Regions from separate parts of the Nitratireductor sp. ATLC21 genome, predicted to be linked through region 1. Evidence: riboswitches for the same ligand, from Rfam matches in the RefSeq annotation. Region 1 holds a riboswitch; each other region holds the start of a gene.

Evidence for each region. A riboswitch is a leader RNA that binds a small molecule or an ion and turns the genes downstream of it on or off. The one in region 1 is predicted to bind cobalamin.
Region 2: another riboswitch for cobalamin. It lies ahead of AC2CHD_RS04910 (TonB-dependent receptor plug domain-containing protein); the one in region 1 lies ahead of cobW (cobalamin biosynthesis protein CobW).
Region 3: another riboswitch for cobalamin. It lies ahead of AC2CHD_RS08035 (LLM class flavin-dependent oxidoreductase); the one in region 1 lies ahead of cobW (cobalamin biosynthesis protein CobW).

Annotation. Positions count from the first base shown of each region.
Region 1 covers NZ_JBXUOU010000004.1:194,929-202,511, forward strand. Annotated here, with positions in the region: gene cobN (cobaltochelatase subunit CobN) at 1-485, opposite strand, end outside; gene cobW (cobalamin biosynthesis protein CobW) at 490-1,527, opposite strand; cobalamin riboswitch at 1,701-1,902, opposite strand; cobalamin riboswitch at 1,963-2,161, shown strand; gene AC2CHD_RS18890 (HupE/UreJ family protein) at 2,197-2,817, shown strand; gene cobU (bifunctional adenosylcobinamide kinase/adenosylcobinamide-phosphate guanylyltransferase) at 2,833-3,339, shown strand; gene cobO (cob(I)yrinic acid a,c-diamide adenosyltransferase) at 3,341-3,955, shown strand; gene cbiB (adenosylcobinamide-phosphate synthase CbiB) at 4,113-5,078, opposite strand; gene cobD (threonine-phosphate decarboxylase CobD) at 5,071-6,117, shown strand; gene AC2CHD_RS18915 (tyrosine phosphatase family protein) at 6,117-6,623, shown strand; gene AC2CHD_RS18920 (LLM class flavin-dependent oxidoreductase) at 6,631-7,583, opposite strand, start outside.
Region 2 covers NZ_JBXUOU010000001.1:1,002,942-1,010,524, forward strand. Annotated here, with positions in the region: gene AC2CHD_RS04890 (dipeptide ABC transporter ATP-binding protein) at 1-429, opposite strand, end outside; gene AC2CHD_RS04895 (ABC transporter permease) at 453-1,610, opposite strand; gene AC2CHD_RS04900 (ABC transporter permease) at 1,623-2,660, opposite strand; gene AC2CHD_RS04905 (ABC transporter substrate-binding protein) at 2,744-4,396, opposite strand; cobalamin riboswitch at 4,673-4,879, shown strand; gene AC2CHD_RS04910 (TonB-dependent receptor plug domain-containing protein) at 5,006-6,859, shown strand; gene AC2CHD_RS04915 (ABC transporter substrate-binding protein) at 6,859-7,583, shown strand, end outside.
Region 3 covers NZ_JBXUOU010000002.1:64,768-72,350, forward strand. Annotated here, with positions in the region: gene dctP (TRAP transporter substrate-binding protein DctP) at 1-444, shown strand, start outside; gene AC2CHD_RS08020 (TRAP transporter small permease) at 611-1,084, shown strand; gene AC2CHD_RS08025 (TRAP transporter large permease) at 1,081-2,355, shown strand; gene AC2CHD_RS08030 (ornithine cyclodeaminase family protein) at 2,364-3,299, shown strand; cobalamin riboswitch at 3,410-3,606, shown strand; gene AC2CHD_RS08035 (LLM class flavin-dependent oxidoreductase) at 3,765-4,823, shown strand; gene AC2CHD_RS08040 (ABC transporter substrate-binding protein) at 4,820-5,809, shown strand; gene AC2CHD_RS08045 (FecCD family ABC transporter permease) at 5,831-7,000, shown strand; gene AC2CHD_RS08050 (ABC transporter ATP-binding protein) at 6,997-7,583, shown strand, end outside.

The DNA of each region.
Region 1 (7,583 bases):
GCAAGGCGCGCCATCTGCATGGTCAGCGCGCGCATATTGTCCGGCCCGCCCTCGCGGAAGCACGCAAGCAGCGCCGCGCGCGCTTCAGCCGAAACGGTGGAGCGCTCGGCAAGGCGCGGGTCGTCCTGATGGCATTCGCCCGGCAGCAGCGCCAGCGCGATGTCCTTGTCTCGCGCAAGTTCCGCCAGCCGGTCGCAGCCATAGCGCCACCACTCATAGCCCCCAAGCACCCGCACCAGAATGGTGCGGGCGTGCGCTGCCGTGTTGTCGATCCACAGATCGACCGACATGGGGTGTCTGAGGTCACGCAAGGCGGCAAGGCGCAGCGAGGGCAGGGCCTCGCGGTTCGCCTGCCACGCAGAGGCGATCCCCGCCAGATCGCTGTCGGTAAACGACAACGCCACCATATCCGCCGGCGACTGTTGCAGATCGACAGGCTCGATCAGGTCGTCCAGAGAGGCGGTGGTGGTGGCAAGGATGTGCATCGGATCAGGCCGAGAGCAGGCTTTCGATGCGCGCGCGGTCGATGCCCTTGAGGCCGATCACGACGAGCCGCGTTTCGGGAGCTTCACCGGCCTTCCACGGGCGGTCGTAATGATGCGAAACGCGCGGGCCCACGGCCTGCACCTGAAGACGCATGGGCTTGCCCTTCACATGCGCAAAACCCTTGAGGCGCAGCACCTCGCCGGTGCCTACCGCCGCATTGACGCGCGCTTCCAGATCTTCGGGGCGCAGCACCGGCGGCAGATCGACAATGAATGTGTCGAAATCGTCATGCTCATGGTCATGTGGGTCGTCGTGATGCGTTTTGCGGTTCTCGATATCGTCTTCCACCGCGAGACCGAGACCGAGCAGCAGCGCCGGGTCCACCTTGCCATGGGCGCTCGGCACGATCTGCACATTGCGCGACAGATGATCTTCGATGCGGGCGCGGGCGCGCTCATTGCCTTCCGCGTCCAGAAGGTCGCTCTTGGACAAGACGATGAGATCGGCGCAGGCCACCTGATCGTCGAACACTTCTTCCACCGGATCGTCATGGTCGAGCGAATCATCGGCGGCGCGCTGCGCGGCGAGCGCATCCATGTCGGAGGCGACCTGGCCGTCCGCCAGCGCCGGCCCGTCCACCACGGCAATAACGCCATCGACGGTGACGCGATTCTTGATCGCCGGCCACTGGAAGGCCTGCACAAGTGGCTTGGGCAATGCCAGGCCCGAGGTCTCGATCAGGATGTGATCCACCTTCGGCTCGCGGGCGAGGATCTGGTCAAGTGCCGGCACGAAATCGTCGGCCACGGTGCAGCAGATGCAGCCATTGGCCAGTTCCAGCACGTTTTCCTCCGGGCAATTGTCGAGCCCGCAGTTTTTCAGCACCTCGCCATCGACGCCCGCATCGCCGAATTCGTTGACGATGATGGCAAGCCGCTTGCCCTTGGTGTTTTCCAGCACATTGCGGATGAGCGTTGTCTTGCCGGCACCGAGAAAGCCGGTCACGACGGTGCAGGGCACACGATTGAAGCTCGTGGTCATGGGATATCCTTCAGACGGAGTGTGGTGAATGCGGGGATGCGGGCGAGGGGCGCACGGGCCTTTCGCGGCCGCGTACTGGCGGAGACACCATGAATGGTCGGGAGATCGCGCGCGGTGGCGCTGTCTGCAGTCACAATGCACACTCCTTGCCCGGGACACCCGCCAGGCGGTCAGGATTTCATTTTCAGACGGCAGGTTTCCTGGCTCACGGGTCGCTGCGCTCTCCAGCCTTCCCAGGGCGTTGCCCCAGTGGCGTGTCAGGTGCGCTCTCCGCTTACAGTTGCGGGGACAGCTGCGGCATTGGGCAAGGCCCGCACCGCATTCCCTCTTAGCCTCCTCCCTTGAGGGAAGAGGACCGTCTGCCTCGCATTTATGGCTCGCCTGGCATGTCTGTCAATGCGTGAAGAAAGCGTTTGCCGGGAGAGACGACTCCTGTATGGTCGGGCCGCTGTCGGTTCCGCGCAAGCGGACCAGAGGGAACATGGTGCGGCGCTCAAGCGCCAAGGCCATGGCTGCCCCCGCAACTGTAAGCGGTGAGCATTTTCCTGATCGCCACTGAGGCTTTTTGCCTTGGGAAGGCTGGAAAACGCTGCGACCCGTGAGCCAGGAAACCTGCCGACAGCATGAAAGAAACACCGTATCCCTCGGGTGGAGGGGAAAGGACCGGACATGACCGCGCGTATCGCACGCATTTTTTCCGCATTCGTTTTTTCATCGCTCTTCGCAACCAGCGCCAGGGCCCATCACGCCATGGACGGGCAGACGCCCACCACCCTTTACGAAGGGCTGGTATCAGGGCTCGCCCATCCCGTGATCGGGCTTGACCATCTGGCCTTCATCGTCGCTGCCGGCCTCATTGCCGCTGTCGCCGGCATGAGCCTTTTCGCGCCGCTTCTGTTCGTCGCCGGCTCGCTGATCGGCGTCGGTCTTCACCTGATGCTGCTCGATCTGCCGGCGGCTGAAATCATCATTGCGGCAAGCGTTCTTGCCGGCGGCTGGCTTCTGGCGCGCGGCCGGGCGGTGGAGAATCACATCCTCGTCTTCGCGCTGTTTCTGGTGGTCGGCGTGTTCCATGGCTATGCCTTCGGCGAGGCCATTGTCGGTAGCGAAGAGACGCCGCTCATCGCCTATCTCGCCGGCCTCGCCGCAATCCAGAGCGCCATCGCGCTCGGCGCATATTTTCTGGTCCAGTCGCGCGGCTGGGCCATCGAGGCCATGCAGCCCCGGCTTGCCGGTGCCGCCATCCTTGGCGTTGGCGTGACCTTCCTTGCCGGGCATCTCGTCGGCTGAGCCGGCAAAATAGCGATGCGATCGCTTCATTTCGTTCTCGGCGGCGCGCGCTCCGGCAAGAGCCGCCATGCCGAGAGGCTGATCGAGGCCGCACCCGCGCCCTGGCACTACATCGCCACGGCGCAGGCCTTCGATGACGAGATGCGCGAGCGCATCGCCATGCACCGCGCCCGGCGCGAGGGGGCGTGGCAGACACACGACGCCCCGCTCGTCCTGCCGGGCGTGCTTGAAAAATTGCCGGCCCGCGAAACGGTTCTGGTCGATTGCCTGACCCTGTGGCTGAGCAATCTCATGCTGAACGACCATGATCCAAAGCCTGCCACCGAGAGACTGGTTGCAGCCCTTGCCGCGAGAGAAGGAACCACGGTTCTCGTTTCCAATGAGGTCGGTTACGGCATCGTGCCCGAGAACGCGCTGGCACGCCGCTTCCGCGACGAGGCGGGGTTCCTGAACCAGAGGATCGCCGCCGTTGCCGACAGCGTCACGCTGGTGGTTGCCGGCCTGCCCATGAAAGTGAAGTAACATGCGAGAGATCGACGCAAACGAAGCCGAGCGCCACAAGGCAAAAATGGCCAAACGCAAGGCGGTTCAGGATGCCGAGGTGCGCGACAAGACGGTCGAGAAGGGGCTTCTGATCGTCAATACGGGGCCGGGCAAGGGCAAATCCACCGCGGCCTTCGGGCTTGCCCTGCGCATGCTTGGCCATGGCCGCCGGGTGGGTGTCGTGCAGTTCATCAAGGGCGCCTGGCACTGCGGCGAGAAGGATGCCTTTGCCGCCTTCGGCGATCAGGTTTCCTGGCACACGATGGGCGAGGGCTTCACCTGGGAAACGCAGGATCTGGCGCGTGACATCGCCGCCGCCGAGCGCGCGTGGGGAAAGGCCGAGGAACTGATGGCCGACCCGAGCATCGGTCTTGTGGTTCTCGACGAGCTGAACATCGCGCTGCGCTACGATTATCTCGATCTTGAACGCGTGGTGGCCGCACTCACCGGGCGGCGCGAGGATCTGCATGTGGTGGTGACCGGGCGCAACGCCAAACCGCACTTGACCGAGGCCGCCGATCTCGTCACGGAGATGGGGCAGGTGAAGCATCATTTCGCCGCTGGCGTGAAGGCGCAGAAGGGGATCGAGTTTTAGATCGCCTGCTTTGAGGTGGTGCGTGGTTCGACAAGCTCACCATGAGGGAGGTGGATGCGCTGCAACTCTGTTCTCCATGTTGATGTACAGGATTGCAGGTCTCCACCCATCCTCATGGTGAGCTTGTCGAACCACGCACAACGCCATTGCCACGAGATCAAAACAGTTGCCAAAGCCCAGCCGCCACCGCCACAAGCCCGATCAAGAGCCCGTCTGCAATCCGGTAGAGCGTGAGCGCGCGGCGGATGTCGCCGGCATTGGCCGCGCGGCGGCCGCCATCCCCCATCACGGCATCCTCCACCACCTCGCCGCCATAGCGGCGCGGGCCGGCAAGGGCGAGGCCGAGCGCGCCGGCCATGGCCGCTTCCGGCCAGCCCGCATTGGGCGAGCGATGATGGCGCGCATCGCGGCGCACCGCCTTCCATGCCGCGCCTGCCGAGGCATCGCGCATGAAGACGGCGGCGGCGATGAAGAGAAGCGCCGTCAGGCGCGAAGCGGGCAGGTTGATCAGATCGTCGAACCGCGCCGCCGCCCAACCGAAATGAAGGTGCCGCGCGGTCTTGTGGCCGATCATGGAATCGGCCGTGTTCGCAGCCTTGTAGAACGCACCGCCCGCCAGCCCGCCGACCGCCAGCCAGAACACCGGCGCGACCACGCCGTCGGAGCAGTTTTCGGCAAGGCTCTCGATGGCCGCGCGCGAAACGTCGGCCTCATCGAGGCTTTCGGGATCGCGGCCGACGATCTGCGAAACCGCTCTTCGGCCCTCTGCGAGCCCGCCGGCGTCCAGCCCGTCCGCCACCGCTTTCACATGGGTGGCGAGGCTCCGCTGGGCGACGAGCGAACTGCCTACAAGCGCAGCGATCACCAGCCCGGCCCAGCCGGAAAGAGCCGTCTGGATCAACCAGCCCGCCAGACCTGCGAGCATCAGAATGACGGCCAGCGAGAGCGCGCCATTCAGGCGGCGCGCACCGGGCGAAAGGGTTTCGACATTGCATCGCGCGTCCGCCAGCGCGATAAGACGGCCGATCCAGGTGACGGGATGGCCGATCAGGCGAAAGAGCCGCTGCGGATAACCGATGGCGAGCTCGATCAGCATGGATGAAAGGGCGATCAGAATGGACATCAGGCCTCGACTGGCTGACCGGGCGGTGGATAGGGTGACCGATCACGGCGGCAGTCTCGTACAGGCTTCGGCGCTCTTTCCAGACGCGCCGACGCCCTTTCTCGACCTGTCCACCGGCATCAACCCGAACCCCTATCCTTTTTCGCCCCTGCCTGCCAGCGCCGTCGAGCGCCTGCCCGAAGAGGCTGACATCGCCGCCCTGACGGAGCAAGCCGCCGCATATTATGGCGCACCGTCTGCCGCCCATGTCATCGCTGCGCCGGGAACGCAGCTTCTTCTGCCGCTGGTCGCCTCGCTTCTTGCGCCCGGCCCCGCCCGCATTCTCGGCCCCACCTATGCCGAACACGCGCGCGCTGCCGCACTCGCCGGGCATACGGTCGAAGAGGTAGAGCGTTTCGATGCTCTTTATGGCGCGCGGCTTGCCGTCGTGGTCAATCCAAACAATCCCGACGGGCGGCTGATCAGTCGCGATGAATTGCTTGAGCTTGCAGAAAATCTGCGCCGCAATGGCGGAGTTCTGGTGGTCGATGAGGCCTTCATGGATGTCGGTCCGCAGGCCGAGAGCCTCGCCGGCGATGTGGAGGCCGGCAACATCGTGGTGCTGCGCTCCTTCGGAAAATTCTTCGGTCTCGCTGGCCTGCGGCTCGGCTTCGCGCTGGCCTCCCGGGATGTGGCGCGAAAGCTCAATGACTGGCTGGGCCCATGGGCGGTTGCAGGGCCGGCGCTTCATGCCGGGCTTGAGGCGCTTGCCGATCGCAACTGGCAGAACACCATGCGCCAAAACCTGATCGCGGCACGCATGCGTCTCGATGCCCTTTTCGACGACGCAGGACTGACGATCGACGCCGGCACCGATCTCTTCCGTTTCCTGCGCCATCCGCGCGCGGCGGAACTCTTCAATCATCTGGGTCGCAATGGCATTCTCGTTCGGCGATTTGCTGGCCGTCCCGATTGCCTGCGCATCGGTCTGCCGGGAGACGATCTGGGTTTCGAGCGCCTTGGCCTGGCGCTGGCAAGCTGGGCCGGGAGCCGCCGGTAATGCTCTATGTCTGTCCTGCTTCGCATCTGGAGCGCATGCTGCAAGCGACCGGTGCGCAGCACATGATCTCTTTGACATCGAGCGGTGAACCACCCGCTCTTGACCAGATCGATACGGTGCCGAAACGCCTGCACCTTGCCATGCACGACATCACGGACCAGCGCCCGGGGCTGATCGCACCGGCCCTGGATCAGGTCGAGCAATTGCTCGATTTCGCCCGCGACTGGGACTGGCGCTCGCCCATGGTGGTGCATTGCCATGCGGGCATCAGCCGCTCCACGGCCGCCGCCTATGTCATCGCCAGTGCCTTCGCGCGCGAGATGGACGAGTTCGCCCTGGCGCGGATGCTGCGCGAGCGCGCCCCGAGCGCCACGCCAAACCGCCGCATTGTCGCGCTGGGCGACCGGCTGCTAGCGCGCGAAGGGCGCATGATCCGCGCCATCCACGAGATCGGACGGGGCAGGGAGGCTTTTGCAGGCGAGCCGTTCCACTATCCCGCCCGTTGAAAGCTTCTTATGAGGACGGGGCTGCCGCGCGTTCGGACAGGATCTCTGCCGCGATCCGAAAGGATTTGAGCCGCGCCGCGTGGTCGTGGATCTGGCCGGTGATGATGATTTCATCCGGCTCATAACGGGAAACAAAGTCCTCAAGGACCTTACGCACCGTTTCGGGGCTGCCGGCTGCCGTGCAGGCCAGCGCCTGCGCCACGCCGGCGGCGATGGCGGGGTCGAAGGTTTCCACCACATTCTCCACCGGGCGGGGCAGGGGACCCGGTCGCCCGGTGCGCAGATTGGCAAAGGCCTGCTGCATGGACGTTTTAAGAAACTGCCCCTCCGCGTCCGTATCGGCAGCAAACACGTTGAGCGCCATCATGAAATGCGGCTTTTCCAAATGTTCGGAGGGGCGGAATGTCTGCCGGTAGACCTCGATCGCCTGTTCCAGCGCGGCGGGCGCGAAATGCGAGGCGAAGGCGTAGGGCAGGCCAAGATGCGCGGCGAGCTGCGCGCCATAAAGGCTCGATCCGAGGATCCAGACGGGCACATGCGTGCCCCGCCCGGGGATGGCGCGTACCTTCTGGCCCGGCTCATCGTCACCCAGATAGGCGATCAACTCCATCACATCACGCGGAAAACCCTCGCCATCGTCGAGCCCCCGCCGCAGGGCGCGGGCCGTGGCCATGTCGGTGCCCGGCGCGCGGCCAAGCCCCAGATCGATGCGGTCGGGATAAAGCGTTGCCAGCGTGCCGAACTGCTCGGCGATGATCAGTGGGGCGTGGTTGGGCAGCATCACACCGCCTGCACCGACGCGGATCGTCTTGGTGGCGGCGGCCACCTGCCCGATGAGGACCGAGGTTGCCGCGCTGGCGATGCCCGCCATGTTGTGATGTTCGGCAAGCCAGAAACGGCGATAGCCCCAGCTCTCGGCATGGCGGGCAAGATCGAGCGTGTTGTGGAGTGCATCGGCAA
Region 2 (7,583 bases), on a different contig from region 1:
GCGCCACGCCTCGTCCTTCGACACATTGTCGTGGATGAGCGGCACTTCCATGAGCTGCTGGCCGATCTTCATGGCCGGGTTGAGGCTCGCCATCGGCTCCTGATAGATCATGGCAATCTCATTGCCGCGGATCTGGCGCAGCTCCTCCTCGCTCATCTCGGCCATGTCACGGCCCTTGAACCTGATGCGGCCACCGACGATCTGCCCGACATTGGAAAGATCGCGCATGATGCCGAGTGAAACGGTCGACTTGCCGCAGCCGGATTCGCCCACAATGCCCATCGCCTCACCGGGCATGACCTCGCAGGAAAAATCCATCACTGCTGGGATTTCGCCGGCGCGCGTGAAAAACGAAATGGAGAGGTTTTCGATCTCCAGAATGGGCTGACCGCTCTTTTGACCGCGTGTGATGCTGATGGCTTCGTTCATGGCGTCGCTCTCAGTGTTCATCCTCAATCCTTCAGTGACTGCTCACGCAGCGCATCGGCAAGCAGGTTCAGCCCGAGCACGAAGGACATGAGGGCAAAAACGGGCGGCAGCGCCGGATGAACATACGCCCGGAGCAGACGGCTCGATTCCTTGATGCCCGTACCCCAGTCCGGGCTTTCGGGCGCGAGACCGAGGCCGAAATAACCGAGCGTTCCAAGAAGGATGGTCGTGTAGCCAATGCGCAGGCACACATCGACAATGAGTGGCCCGCGCGCATTGGGCAGCACTTCCCACAGCATGATGTACCAGGGCGTTTCGCCGCGCGTCTGGGCTGCTGCCACATAGTCCCGTGTCTTGATGTCCATCACCAGCCCGCGAACGATGCGAAACACGCCCGGTGCCGAGGCGAAGACAACCGCCACGAAGATGTTAAGCTGGTTGGAGCTGATCGAGATGATGCCGAGCGGATCGGCATCGAACACGAGCCCCAGATAGGCCCAGCCACCGATGAGCAATGTCAGCGCAAGCTGGATCGCCAGAAGCTGCGGTCGGCTTCTGTAGCGCGTCCAGAACAGCGTCACGAAAAACACGATGGGGAAGATGAAGAACACACCGGCCATCCATTGCGGAATGGGTGTTTCACGGATGCCCGGCGTCACCAGAAGATAGAAGAGCAGGATGACCGGAAAGGCGAGCACCAGATTGGCGAGGAAGGACAGGAAACTGTCGATCCGCCCGCCATAATAACCCGCCGGCAGGCCGAGCGTGGTGCCCACCATCAGCGCGAACAGCGTCGCCGCAGGCGCGATGATCAGAACGATCTGGCTGCCATAAACCATGCGCGAGAACACGTCGCGCGCCAGCCGGTCGCCCCCGAACAGAAAGGCCTGTCCGCTTTCCGGCTCTATCCCGCCTGGAAGCACATTCTTCATGATCGGAAACTGCGCCAACGGATCGAAGGGCGCGACCGTACCGGCGAAGATTGCCGTGAACAGCCAGAAGAAGCAGATCATCACACCGGCAACGCCGACGCCCGTTTCAAAAAGCTGTCCATAGAGGCCGAGCCGCTCACGAAAGCGCAGGCTGAAGAACAGGATGATGGCCAGCGCGATCCACACCGGCCAGAAGCGCGCCAGCACGCCGAAGATGATGCCGAAAATGCCAAGGGTTTCTACCTGCATCGCGCGGCCTCCCTAATGCACGCGAATGCGCGGGTTGAGATAGGCATAGCCCACATCCGAAATGAGCTGGGTGGACAGGACGACGAAGACCGACACCAGAGAACAGCCTAAAAGCAGATCGATGTCGTTGTTGCTGGCCGCCTCCACCAGCGTGAAGCCAAACCCCTGATAGCGGAACATCACTTCCACGATGACGACACCCGTCAGAAGCCAGGGGAACTGCAGCATGATGACGGTGAAGGGGGCGATCAGCGCATTGCGCAGCGCGTGCTTGATCACCACGGCGCGAAAGCCCAGCCCCTTGAGGCGGGCAGTGCGGATATATTGCTGCGTCATCACCTCCACCATGGAGGCCCGTGTCATGCGCGCGATATAGCCGATGCCGTAAATCGCCATCGTCATCACCGGCAGGGTGAAATTGTAGAAGGAAATGCCCTGGCGCGTGGCTGTCGCGGCCGAACCGTTCAACCATCCCAGCCATGAGGCGAATATGACCGCAAAGATCACGCCGGACACATATTCCGGTGTTGCCGTGGTGGCGATCGAGGCGACGGAGAGTGTTCGGTCCGTTCGCGTCCCCTCCCGCATCCCCGCGAGGACGCCGATCAAAAGTGCGACGGGAACCATCACCACCATGACCCAGAACATCAGGATGCCGGTAGCGCCAAGGGCCGGAAAGAGCTTTTCGGCGACCGGCACCTTGAACTTGGTCGAGCAGCCGAAGTCTCCCTGTAAAATGCCGCCGTAATAGGGCTCGGCCGGTTCATCGCAATAGGAGAACCGTGGCGAAGACACACCGGTTTCCGGATCGACATTCGGCTGCTTCTGCACCACGCCGAGCCACTGGCCGTAGCGCACGAAGAAATTCTGGCGGTACCCGTTCTTCTGAAGCCAACTTTCGAGCTCCGCTGCAGAGGAACGCATGTCGAGCTGGCTGATCGCCAGCTTTTTGAGGTTCGGCTCAAGATTGACCAGAAAGAAAACAACAAGGGTCAGACAAAGCATCGTCAATGCCATGACGCCCAGACGTCTTAGAATAAACCCAAGCACGGTTTCCCCTTCCCCCGTTTGCGGAGGTTGTTATTGATTGCCTGCGCAAAAGGGGGCCTCGTGGCCCCCTTTCTGGTTCAGTCTTAGCCCTCGTCGAGCCAGACCTTTTCCAGATCGATCTCGAAGGTCTGGTGCATGCCGTGATTTTTCACGGCCTCCACGGAATGGTTGTAAAGCTTGCGCCAATAGGGTTGTAGGATGATGCCCGAACTCTGAATGATCTCCTCGATCTTCTTCATCACCTCGCGGCGATTGTCGGGATCAGGAATGGCCAGCGCCTCCTCGATCAGCTTGTCGAGTTCCGGGTTGGAATAGGCGGATTCGTTCCACGCCTCGCCGGTGCGATAGGCGAGTGCCACCACCTGAATGCCCAGCGGGCGCATGTTCCAGTTGGTCATGGAGAAGGGATACTTCGTCCAGTCGTTCCAGAAGGTGGAGCCGGGCAGGACCGTGCGCTTCACCTTGAAGCCGGCCTCGCGCAACTGGGCGGCGATGGCGTCGCCCGTGTTCTTGTGCCAGTCCTCGTCCACGGTAATGAGCTCGTGCTCATAGTCCATTTGGCCGGCTTCCTCCATCAGGGCCTTGGCTTCGTCCAGATTGCGCTTGAGCTTCGGCAGCTCTGCATATTCGGGATGGATCGGGCAAACATGGTGGTTCTCGGCCACCTCGCCGGCATTGTTGTAACCAAGCGCCAGCACGGTCGTGTTGTCGACGGCGCGCTGCAGCGCCCGGCGCACCTTCTCGTCGTCATAGGGCGCGTTGTCGACATTGGTGCGCGCCACGATGGTTGTCGCCGTAGTGACCTCGGATTTCACCAGTCCGAGTGAATCCAGAATGTCGACGAAATCGGCGGTGGTCTCGTAGTTCGTGTGGATTTCTCCGGATTCAAAGGCGCTGACGGTCGCGGACGGATCCGTGCCGTAGTCGATGAACTCGATACCATCGAGATAGGCCTCGCCGCCCCACCATTTGCCGTCGGCCCGCTTCTTCAGCTCCACCCGGTTGCCGACCTCATAGGACACGAGTTCAAACGGACCGGTCCCGATGGGATTTGCAACGAAATCGCGACCCGTTTCATCAAAACTTGGGTGAACAATAAGGGCCGGATAGTCCGACATGCCCGGAATGATCGAAATATCCGGTGCCGACAGGTTGAGCTTCACCGTCATGTCGTCGACCTTTTCGATCGCGCCCTCGCGCGCCTTCTTGGTCTCCGGATCGACGAGCGAAGCCATGCGGGCCGGCATGGAATTGCCTTCCACGGTCTGATCGCACCAGCGGTTGAAGTTGTAGATCACGTCATCCGCGGTGAAGGCGTCGCCATTGTTCCAGGTCACGCCCGGCCGCACGTGAAGAATGTACTCAGTCGCGTCCTCGTTGACTTCCCAGCTTTCGAGGAGCTTGCCCTCAAAGGTGAAATCGCGCGTGTACTTTACCAGCGGCTCAAGCGTCTGGCGCATGGCGTTGGCGATCTCCGACCAGTCGGCCGTGCGTGGATCTTTCGGATCCTTGATGAACATCGCCACACGCAGCGTACCGCCTTTTTTCGGCTCCTGCGCCATTGCGTGTGTGGGGGCTGCGAGCCCCAGCATGCCGTAGGCGGTTGCTGTCGATGCGCCGAGCGCACTTGCGAGCGCAAGAAACTCTCGCCGGTCCATTCTGCCGGCACGTGCCTCATTCGCCATGTCGGCGACGTGTGCCGGCACATTCTCGCCATTGCTCTTGAAAAACGTCATCGACGCACTCCCATTATTTACCGTTTTCGGTTCGCCGTTAGCATTTCCCATCCCGACCCCGATGTCAAAATTGCCTCGAGGTTGGAGGAGGGAATTCTGCAACTTTTTCGACAAACCCAATGACGGATTTGCGACAGCATTGCCGCAAAAATTACATGAAGAGCCGATTTCGCAACAAGAGATGCGTTTCGTTGCTGCCAAACCCTGACGTCAGGAGTCACGTTCCAGGGATCTGCGCCAACCTTGCGATTGACGCTGTCACGGCCAGTTGCTAAGCGATTTCGGTTCGCTTGAGGTGCTCTGGCAGGGTGTTCATCCGCCAGAGAAAAGGGAACACGGAACGGTCGTTTCGAACCGAAGCCGTGGCTGCTCCCGCAACTGTGAGCGCAGAGGCTCCTCGAATGCCACTGGGTGCAAGGCCCGGGAAGGCGAGGAAGCCAGTGAAGCGCGAGCCAGGAAACCTGCCTCAGGCCGTCACCGACCGGATGCGGGACGCTTCCGGGGCTGTGTTTCTCGCAGTGGTGGCGATTGTCATCGCTGGCGGGGAGACCGAACTCAGGCGTCTGTCGCTCTCCAGCACACCTAAGAACCTGGTCCTGGAGCACACGCATGCATTCACGCCGACACCGAAATTCTATCCTGTCCAGCACGACCGCACTGATACTTGGCTTCTCCGCGCTCACCACGCAGGCCGAGGACTTTGAGCTCGACACCCTGGTCATCACCCCCAGCCGCACGCCCACAGAGGCGTCCAAAGTGGGCTCGACCGTGGAAATCATCGAGCGCGATGAGATCGAGGAACAGTCTTTGCCACTGGTACAGGATTATCTCAATCAACTGCCTGGTCTCAATCTCTCCCCGAATGGCGGTCCGGGCAACACCACCACGCTGATCATGCGCGGCCTTCGCGGGCAGTATGTAAAGACGCTCTTCGAGGGCATCGATATTTCGGAGGTTTCGGGCCCCACCGTGCAGTCCGCCTATGGTCATCTTCTCTCCGGCGGCATTGGGCGGATCGAAGTTCTGAAAGGCTCGCAGAGCACGCTCTATGGCTCCGATGCAATTGCCGGCGTGGTCAATCTCTCGACGCTTGGCGGCATTCCGCAGGGCATCGAACACGGCATTCATGTCGAAGGCGGGTCGCGCAAAACCGGCTTTGGCAATTACACGCTGACGGGCGGTTTCGACCGCGGCGAGTTTGGCCTTTCTCTATCTGGCTTCACCACCGATGGCTTTTCAATGGCGTCATCCGGTGTTGAAGATGATGGGTACACCAATCTGACCGGGACATTCAGCGGCCGATACGAGATCAGCGACGATCTGGCCGTCTTCGCCAGCGGGCTTTTGTTGAATGGTTCAACGGAGACGGATGATGGGTATCCCATCGCTGACAGCCCGGCGAATGGCACGTTTCGACAGGCAGCCGGGCGGGTTGGTGCCGAATTCTCTCTGTTTGACGGGCAATTGAACAACACGGTGTCCGCGCAGATATCCGATACTGCCCGCGAAAGCACCAGCGGCTTCGGTTCCACCTCAACCTTTGACGGATTGCGCTACAAGCTGGATTATCTCGGTTCTCTGGAAATCTCTCCCCAATTGACGCTCAATTTCGGCGCGGATTGGGAGCGTCAGACCGCCCTTACCGCAAGTGTCGATAAAAACGTTTCGATGGGCGGCGGCTGGATCGACGCGATCTACAGCCCGTTTGACGCGCTGACTTTGACAGCGGGCCTCCGCCACGACGAACACAGCACCTTCGGCGGTCACACATCCTGGCGTGCCACCGGCTCCTACGAATTTGCCAGCACCGGAACCCGTTTCCACTCCTCGGTCGGAACGGGTTATCGCGCGCCGAGCCTCTATGAGCTCTACGCACCATTCTATGGCAATATCAACCTGAAGCCAGAAACCAGCATCGGCTTTGATATTGGTGTCGAACAGCGTTTTCTGGATGACAGGCTCGTCACCGACCTCACCTTCTTCATGATCGATGTCGAGGACTATATCGGCTACCACCCGGTCACCTATCAGAACATCCAGACCGATGGCGTGGTGAAAACGCGCGGCGTGGAGGCGTCCTTTGCCTACGCGGCAACCGACTGGCTCGACCTGCGTGGCGCTTACACCTACACGAAAGCAACACAGACCGACGGACTGCGGGAAGTGCGCATCCCGAAGCACGACATCGCCCTCGGCGCCACCATCCGTCCAGCCGAACGCTGGGAGATCGGAGCAACGGCGAAAATCGCTCTCGATACGGTGGACGGTTATGTCGACGGCCCGCGCTCGGCGCTGGATGACTACGTTCTTCTCAACGCGAAAATCGCCTACAAGCCGAACGAAAACACGGAACTCTATCTGAGAGGCGAAAACCTGCTCGATCAGAAATATGAAGTCGTTCAGGGCTATGGCACACCCGGCTTCGGCGTGTTTGCCGGCTTCCGGGCAAAGTTCGCTCCCTGATGTTGAAGCGCCGGAAACGCCTCCCCTGCCTTTCCGGCCTTGTTCTTCTGGCCGGCGCGCTGCTTGTCGCGCCGGTCGAAGCCATGCCGAAACGGGTCATGTCGCTCAATCTGTGCACTGACCAGCTTGCCATGACATTGGCAGAACCTGGCCAGCTGGTGTCCGTCTCTTTTCTGGCGCGCGAACCGAGCCTCTCCATGCTGCATGAGAAAGCGCAGGGCTACCCGGTCAATCACGGGCTTGCAGAAGAAGTGTTTCTGGAAAATCCCGACCTGGTCGTCACCGGCACTTACTCATTGCACAACACCACCGCGCTGCTGAAACGTCTCGGCTTTCATGTCGAAGAGTTTTCCTTCGCGCAGACACTTGAAACCATTCCCGGTGAAATCCGGCGCATGGGTGCGCTCATCGGACAGGAGAAAAAAGCCGAAACCATAGCAAACGATTTCACCAGCGAACTCAAAGCGATTGCCGCCAGACATTGCGGCAAGCACCCGACGATGATCGCCTATGATCAGAATGGCATCGCCTCGGGGCGCGGCACGCTGGCCGATTCCGTGATGCGGGCTGCGGGCTTTGTCAATCTTGCCGCCGAAATGGGCATCGTTGGCGTAGCACCCTTTCCGCTTGAGCAGGTGATCGCCGCACAACCTGATGTCATCAACATGAGCACACCTCAGACGGCGCCAACGCTTGGAGAATACGTACCACGTCATCCCGCCAT
Region 3 (7,583 bases), on a different contig from region 1:
TTCGAACCCCTTGAGGTCATTGCGACGACGGTCGAGGCGGCGGAGGTCTACTCGGCTTTGTCGCAGGGCGTTGTGACAGCTGCCGAGGCGCCATTGACCGGCCTTCGTGCGAGCCGCTGGTATGAACCGGCAAAACACCTCACCTTGACCGGGCATTTCAACCTCTTCACCGGATGGGTGATGAGTGAGGCTGCCTATCAGTCCATCAGCGATGAGGACCGCGCGATTCTCGTGGAGGAGTTCCGTCAGGGCGGGCGCGAGTTGACAACTCTGTCGGAAGAGAAGGCCGCGGAGATCCGCAAGGAGTTTGAAGCCGCTGGCGTCACGTTCCACGATGCCGACATCGATGCCTACCGCAAAGCGACGGCTGGCTTCTACAATAGCTTTCCGCAATGGCCTGAAGGGCTCTACGACAAGGTCCGTGCCGCCGCTACCGAAAATTGACTTGAGGGTCGCTTGAGGGTCGGTGGTGTGTTGGGGCAATCCGTGATTGCCATCGACCCCAAGTGAACGGCGGCGGTGTTCTCAACAGCGGGACATCGTCGCCGATCACTTGACCTGACAACATAACAATGCGGGCGAGGGGATCCCGGGAGGAAAGGTGAGGGGAGTGCTGCACAGGTTCTTTTCCGTTGTTGGTTCGGTCATCCCGGCCATTCTGCTGGGCGTTGTTCTGCTGGTCGTAAGCGCCAATGTTCTCGCGCGCGGCTTGTTTGGCCTCACCTTTCACGCAGCGCATGATCTCGCGCTGGTGGCCTTTGCCGGTGTCGTGTGGTTCGGCGTCGTCGGGGCGGCCCTCAATGGCCAGCTCTTTGGGGTGAGCTTTTTCTCCAACCGCTTGCCACCCCGTTGGCGCCTTGCTGTGCAGTTGCTGGTCCACGTCATTGTCACCGTCATTGCACTCGCGGTGATCGATGCCGCACAGGCACAGATCGCCACGGCGCGCTTTACACGCTTTCTCGCTCTGGGTTGGCCAAAATGGATCGTCTCTGCAGGACTCCTGGCAGCCATGGCCGTGCTGATCCTCGTTCAGATCACACAGGCGTGGGAGCGTTTGAAGGCGGGTCCGGAGGATCGGCCTTGACCCTCATTGCGATTGTCTTCCTGCTGCTTCTTGTTCTCGGAACACCGATCGCCTTCGTTCTGCTGGGAACATCGGTCGCCTATTTCGCCGTGAACCCGATGATGGCAAGCATTGTGGCTCAACGCATGTCCTCGGCACTGGAATCCTTTCCGCTTCTGGCCGTCCCCTTCTTCGTGGTCGCAGGCGCAGCCATGGCCCGTGGCGGCATTGCCGAGCGCCTTTATGGTTTTGCCAATGCGCTGGTGGGGCATTGGTGGGGCGGTCTGGCGCAGGTGGCAGTGATGAACTCGCTGTTTCTGGGCGCAATGTCTGGATCGTCCAATGCCGACGCAGCCATCGATGCACGCACGATTGCTCCGATCATGCGCGACAAGGGGTATTCCAACGGTTTTGCCTCCGTCATCAGTGCGGCATCCGGTGCCATTGCGCCGATCATGCCGCCAAGCATTGGCCTCATCATCTACGGCTTGCTCACCAACACTTCGATCGGGCGGCTTTTCCTTGGTGGGGTCGTTCCGGCCTTCCTGATCACGGGCGCTTTGTTGCTGACGGTGCGACTGATTGCCAAGCGCCGCGGATACCGGCCGGAACGCGAGACGAGGGCACCCGCGACCGAAGTTTTCAGCCGTGGCCGTGCTGCCCTGTGGGCGCTCGCCATGCCTGTCATGCTCATCTTCGGTTTGCGAACTGGATGGTTCACACCCACGGAGCTGGGCGCGATCGCGGCCATCTATGCGTTCGCCGTCGGCCTCGTCATCTACCGGGGGATGGGCCTCGGAGATACTTATGCATTGCTTCGCGAATCCGCCCACACCACTGCCAGCGTTCTGTTCATCGTCGCCTCTGCAAGCGTGTTTTCGATGATCCTTGCCCTGGAGCAAATTCCCCAGCAGATCGTCGGTGCGCTATTGCTTGTCTCCGACAATCCGCATGTGGTCCTTCTGATCATCATGCTGGGGTTGCTTGCTCTTGGAACGGTTCTGGAAGGGTTGGCGCTGCTCGTCATTCTTGCGCCATTGCTTCTCGAGGTCACGCGCCTGCTCGGGATCGATCCCGTCCATTTCGGCGTGCTCCTCGTTTTGAACACAACCATCGGGTCGCTGACGCCGCCGGTTGGAACGGTTCTCTATACGGTTTGCGCCATCACCCGTTGTTCGGTGGAGGAATACACCCGCGAGGCCTTACCGTTCCTGGCGGCGCTTATCGCGGTTCTGCTTCTTCTGGCCTTCTTTCCGCCGCTGGTCACAGCCCTGCCCAACCTCCTGTTCTGAGACGTCTCATGCGATACATCGATGCTCAATCCGTGCACGAAACCCTCGACTACGCCTCCTTGATCGATGCGCTCGAACAGGCGCACCGCGGCGTCATGCCGGAGACGGCAAACCTGATTGCGGACGAGCCGAACGGCGGTGCGAACAAATTCGTGACCCTTGTCGGCTGGCAGCAGAAGGATGTCATCGCAGTCAAGATGGTCGGGGTATTCCCTCAGAATCTGTCCCTCACGCCGCCACAAGCCTCGGTGCAGGGCCTCGTATGCGTGTTTGATGCCCGCACCGGTACCCCCCTTCTGGCCGCCGATGGCGAGGCCATGACCTTTCGCAAGACAGCCGCCGATTCCGCCCTGGGCGCTCGGCTTTTGGCAAGGCAGGATGTAGAAACGTTGCTGGTCGTCGGGGCGGGCGGGCTTGCGCCACATATGATCGAGGCCCACTGCACTGCCCGGCCCGGCATAAAGCGTGTCCTGATTTGGAATCGCACGCATGAGCGGGCGAAAGCGCTTGCCTTGTCGATTGAGGGCCCGACAAGCGCCGAGGCTGTCGACGACCTCGACGAAGCCGTCCGCCTGGCCGACGTCATCTCCTGCGTCACCATGGCGGAGGAACCGCTGGTGAAGGGGCGCTTGCTGAAACCGGGTGCCCATCTTGACCTCGTGGGCGCTTACCTTCCGCACATGCGCGAAACGGATGATGATGCCATGAAACGCGGCACGATCTTTGTCGACACGAGGCAGGGCATGGAGGGGGCGGGCGATCTGGCGCGTCCGGTCCGCGCCGGCGTGATTGGCTGGGATGACGTGCAGGCCGATTTCTTTGATCTCTGCGCCGGCCGGAAAACCGGACGACAATCACAAGAAGAAATTACCGTGTGCAAGAATGTCGGCGGGGCTCATCTGGATCTGTTTACCGCCCGGCTTCTTGCAGACCGCGCCGGCTGATTGACGCATCGTTTCTCTTTCGCAGAACCTGCTTGTCCCTGCTGACAATCCATGGCGGGATAACCGCTTCCCGATGGTTGAGCGTGTTGCGCTGCGCACGCTTCGCCGGTAGGGTCACTGGTGCATGCGGTTCCGCATTCTGCGGATGAAAAGGGAACCCGGTGCGATCTCCCTTGGGGATCAAATCCGGGGCTGCCCTCGCAACTGTAAGCGGCAAGTTCTTTCCAATGCCACTGGCGCAAGCCGGGAAGGCGGAGGGAACGTCCGAGCCGCAAGCCAGGAGACCTGCCTCATGCATTGACCATGAACGCCGGACGAGGTGCGCCGGCAGGAGGACCAGCATGCATGCAGGCACGGCCTTGCCGGCGACGAAATGGTGTTTCACGTTCGATTTGACTCGATATGTTATACCATTTCGGATAAATGATCCCCGATCTTGTGATTTTCTCTCTGGGGGTGCCTTGAATGCGCGTTGATCTGGCTGGGTTCGCCCGCGAAGGGACGCTGGGCGATCATGCCGCCCTGATGCGCCTCGTAGAGCGCGCCGACGCGCTGGGCTTTGGCGGTATCTGGTTTAATGAATTCCATTTCTCCCGCGACACGCTGCCCTATCCCTCCACGCTGCTGCTGGGGGCAGACATTCTGGCGCGGACCGAGCGCCTGCGGTTCGGCACGTCGATCCTCGTCCTGCCGCTCTATCACCCGCTTCTTCTGGCAGAACAGATCGCGCAGCTCGACTTTCAGAGCGGCGGTCGGATCGATGTGGGCATTGGACGAGGCACGGAACCTTCAACATTCAGCGCGCTGGAGATTGAGCGGGACGAAGCGCATCCGCGCTTTTGCGAAGCACTGAGAATCATGATTGAGGCATGGACAAAGCCACATTGCTCCGCCGATAGCGGTCCATGGACATTCTCCAATGTCGCAGTGGGGCCGCCTCCGGTTCAGAAGCCGCATCCACCCATCTATGTTGCTGGCGTCTCGGAAGAAACCGTCGACATCGCCGCGCGGCACGGCTTTCCGCTGCTTCTCAGCCTGGAGCCCAATGAGGCGCGGCAATTGCCCGTGCTTCATGCTGCGCTTGACCGGCATGGCGGGTCCCGCGCGGCCCTCAAAGCCTCCTCGCTTTCGCGATACCTGGTGATCGCACCGACGCGTGCTGAGGCCAACGACCGGGTCGACACACTCCTGGAGGTGCTGAACAGGCGCCGCGCCGAACGGGCACTGTCGCGCGGGCTCAAGCCGCCAAAGCCACGCAGCCGCACTGAAATGCTGGCCGATTTCACCATCGCGGGAACACCTGAAGACTGCCATTCACAACTGCAGGCGCTTTCCGCACGCACGGGATCGCAAAGCATACGCTGCCTTTTTAGCGCCAACGGCCTGATCGCCAACGATGTGGCGCTCCAGGGGATGGAGCTCTTCGCCAGAGAGGTTCTCCCGCATCTGGAAGGGCAGTTGCCCTCTTCATCTACATCAGACAACGCCGCCTATGAGCCGGCTTTCCAAGGAGATTTTTCATGAACCGTATTGCGGGTTTCCGCGCGCTTGCTGCCGCAGGCCTCTTCATCATTTCGGCCCCTGCACTCGCAGGCGAACCCGGTTTTCCTTATACGGACGAGAATTGCGGGGTCACCACAGTCTATGAAGCACCCCCGACGCGGGCCGTGACGCTCAGCAACAATGCCACGGAGTTGATGCTTGCCCTTGGTCTTGAGGAGCGCATGGCGGGCACCTCCTACATGGCAAACCTGAAGATCAGCCCGCAATATGAGGAAGCCTATAACCAGGTTCCGGTGCTGTCGCCGCTCGTCGCCACCACGGAGCAACTCATCGAGGTGGAGGCCGACTTTGTTTATGCCGGCTATCCTGACGGGTTCAGCGAGAGCCGTCATACGCGCGACCAGTTGCACGATCTGGGCATGAAAACACGGCTCAACACCGAAGGGTGCAATCTTGGAAAATTCGGTTTCGATGAGCTCTATGAAGAGATCCGATCCGTGGCGGCCATATTCGGCGTTCGGGAGCGTGGCGAAGCGCTGATCACCGACATCGAGGAGCGGCTTTCCGCCGTGGAAGAGAAGCTTGCTGGCGTGAAGGCCTTGCCGGTGTTCATCTTCAATGGCGGCGAATCGGCGCCCCGTGCTGTTCTCGGAAACACCATGCTGTCGCACGTGGTGTCTAGGGCCGGTGGTGAAAACATCTTTGGCGACGTGGCAAATCGTTATGGGCAGGTCTCCTGGGAGCAGATTGCCGAGCGCGCGCCCGATTACATCGTGGTCTATTATTCCGGAACCGCTGGCGGGCAGGTGGTGGGAGATCCGGCCGGCGAACTGGGCAAGGGCCGGATCGAGACCCTGAAAGCCAACCCGACGGTGAAGGGTGTGCCGGGCATTGCCGGCGAGAGGTTCGTGACGATCGATTCCGTCTGGGGACAGCCGGGACCGAGCTCCATTGATGCGGTGGAGAAGCTGGCGCGTGCCTTCCACCCCGACCGCATGGGCGATTAACGGGCCGGGCGGAACCGAAACATGCACGCACCCGTCCCGAAGCAGAACGATCCGGACAGCCATGAAGCGCTGCTGGCAGTATTGCAGTCAGCGCCACCCACCCATGGGGTGAACATTCGGTCAATGAGCGTCGCACCCTCGGTGGTTGGCGGGGCTTCGAGCTACGCTCTGGTCATTCTCCTTATGGCGACGTTGCTTGCAAGTGTGGCCGTTGCCGGGTTGATGCTCGGTTCCGTGCCCATTCCCGGCGGGACGGCCGTTGCCATCCTTGCCAATCTCGCTCTCGGCGACACTCTGGTGGAGCCCTACTGGCGCGCCGTCCATGAGACAATCGTTGTCCAAACCCGCATGCCGCGCGTCGTGCTTGCGGCTCTGGTCGGCGCAAGCCTCGGTGTTACTGGAATGACCATCCAGTCAATCGTGCGCAATCCGCTGGCGGGCCCGAGCATTCTGGGTGTTTCGTCCGGTGCGGCAACGGGAGCGGTGGTGGTGATGCGTTGGGGGCTCTTGGGCTTCGGCGTGTTCACACTGCACATTTCGGCCTTTCTGGGCGGGCTTGTCACGCTCTTTGCTGTGTTCTGGGTGGCGCGAACGGGCGGACATATAACGCCGACCCGGCTTGTGCTGGCCGGTGTGGCGATGAGCGCGATCCTCAGTGCGCTTACAAGCCTGATCGTGCTTACATCACCCGATCCGCAGCTTGCCTCACGGGTGCTTTTCTGGACGCTGGGCGGGTTTGGCACGGCACAGTGGAAACTGATCCCCGTTCCACTTGCCGCACTGGCGATTGGGCTGGGCGTGATGCTGGTGCAGGCCCGACGGCTCAACCTCCTGATGGCGGGAGACGAGAGTGCGGTGGCGCTCGGCCTCAATGTCCAGCGCTTTCGCCAGACCATGTTCGTGCTCGCGGCAGCGCTTATCGGCATCACCGTCGCCGTGGCCGGGGTCATCGGTTTTGTCGGCCTCATCATGCCGCACATCGTGCGGTTTCTTGTCGGGGCGGATCATCGACGCGCATTGCCTGCGGTGGCACTGCTGGGCGCAAGCTTCACTATTGGTGCCGATCTCGTCGCCCGGACGGTGATCGCACCGCTGGAACTGCCTGTCGGGATCGTCACGGCGCTGGCGGGCGGTCCCTTCTTCATCTGGCTTCTGCGGCGCGATGCGCGTGGACTGGGCGGTTCACGATGAGTGTTCGGCCCGGCACACTCGATCTGCGGTCAGTCACCGTCAAAGCCGGCAGAAAAACTTTGGTGGACCGTGTCTCGATCCATGTTCGCGAAGGCGAGATGGTCGGCCTCATCGGACCGAATGGGGCGGGAAAATCGAGCCTGTTGCGGACCGCTTATCGCATCAACAAGCCCGCCTCAGGCACGGTCCATGTGAATGGGGAGGACGTCTGGCGCCAACCCACAGAATGGGTAGCGCGCAATGTGGGTGCCGTTCTTCAGGACATGCCGGCAGACTTTCCGTTAACGGTGCGCGATGTGGTGGCCATGGGGCGCTCGGCGCACAAGAAGCTCCTGGAGCCAGATACGGCCCATGACCACGCACTTCTTGCGGCGGCGATTGCGCTGATGGGGCTGGCTCCGTTTCAGGATCGCGCTTTCCGCACACTCTCCGGTGGCGAACGTCAGCGCGTTCTCGTTGCACGAGCCCTGGTGCAACAGCCGAGCATCCTGGTGCTTGATGAGCCGACGAACCATCTCGACATTCACCACCAGCTCCAGCTCCTGCATTTCTTGCGTGGGCTCCAAACCACTGTGGTGGCCGC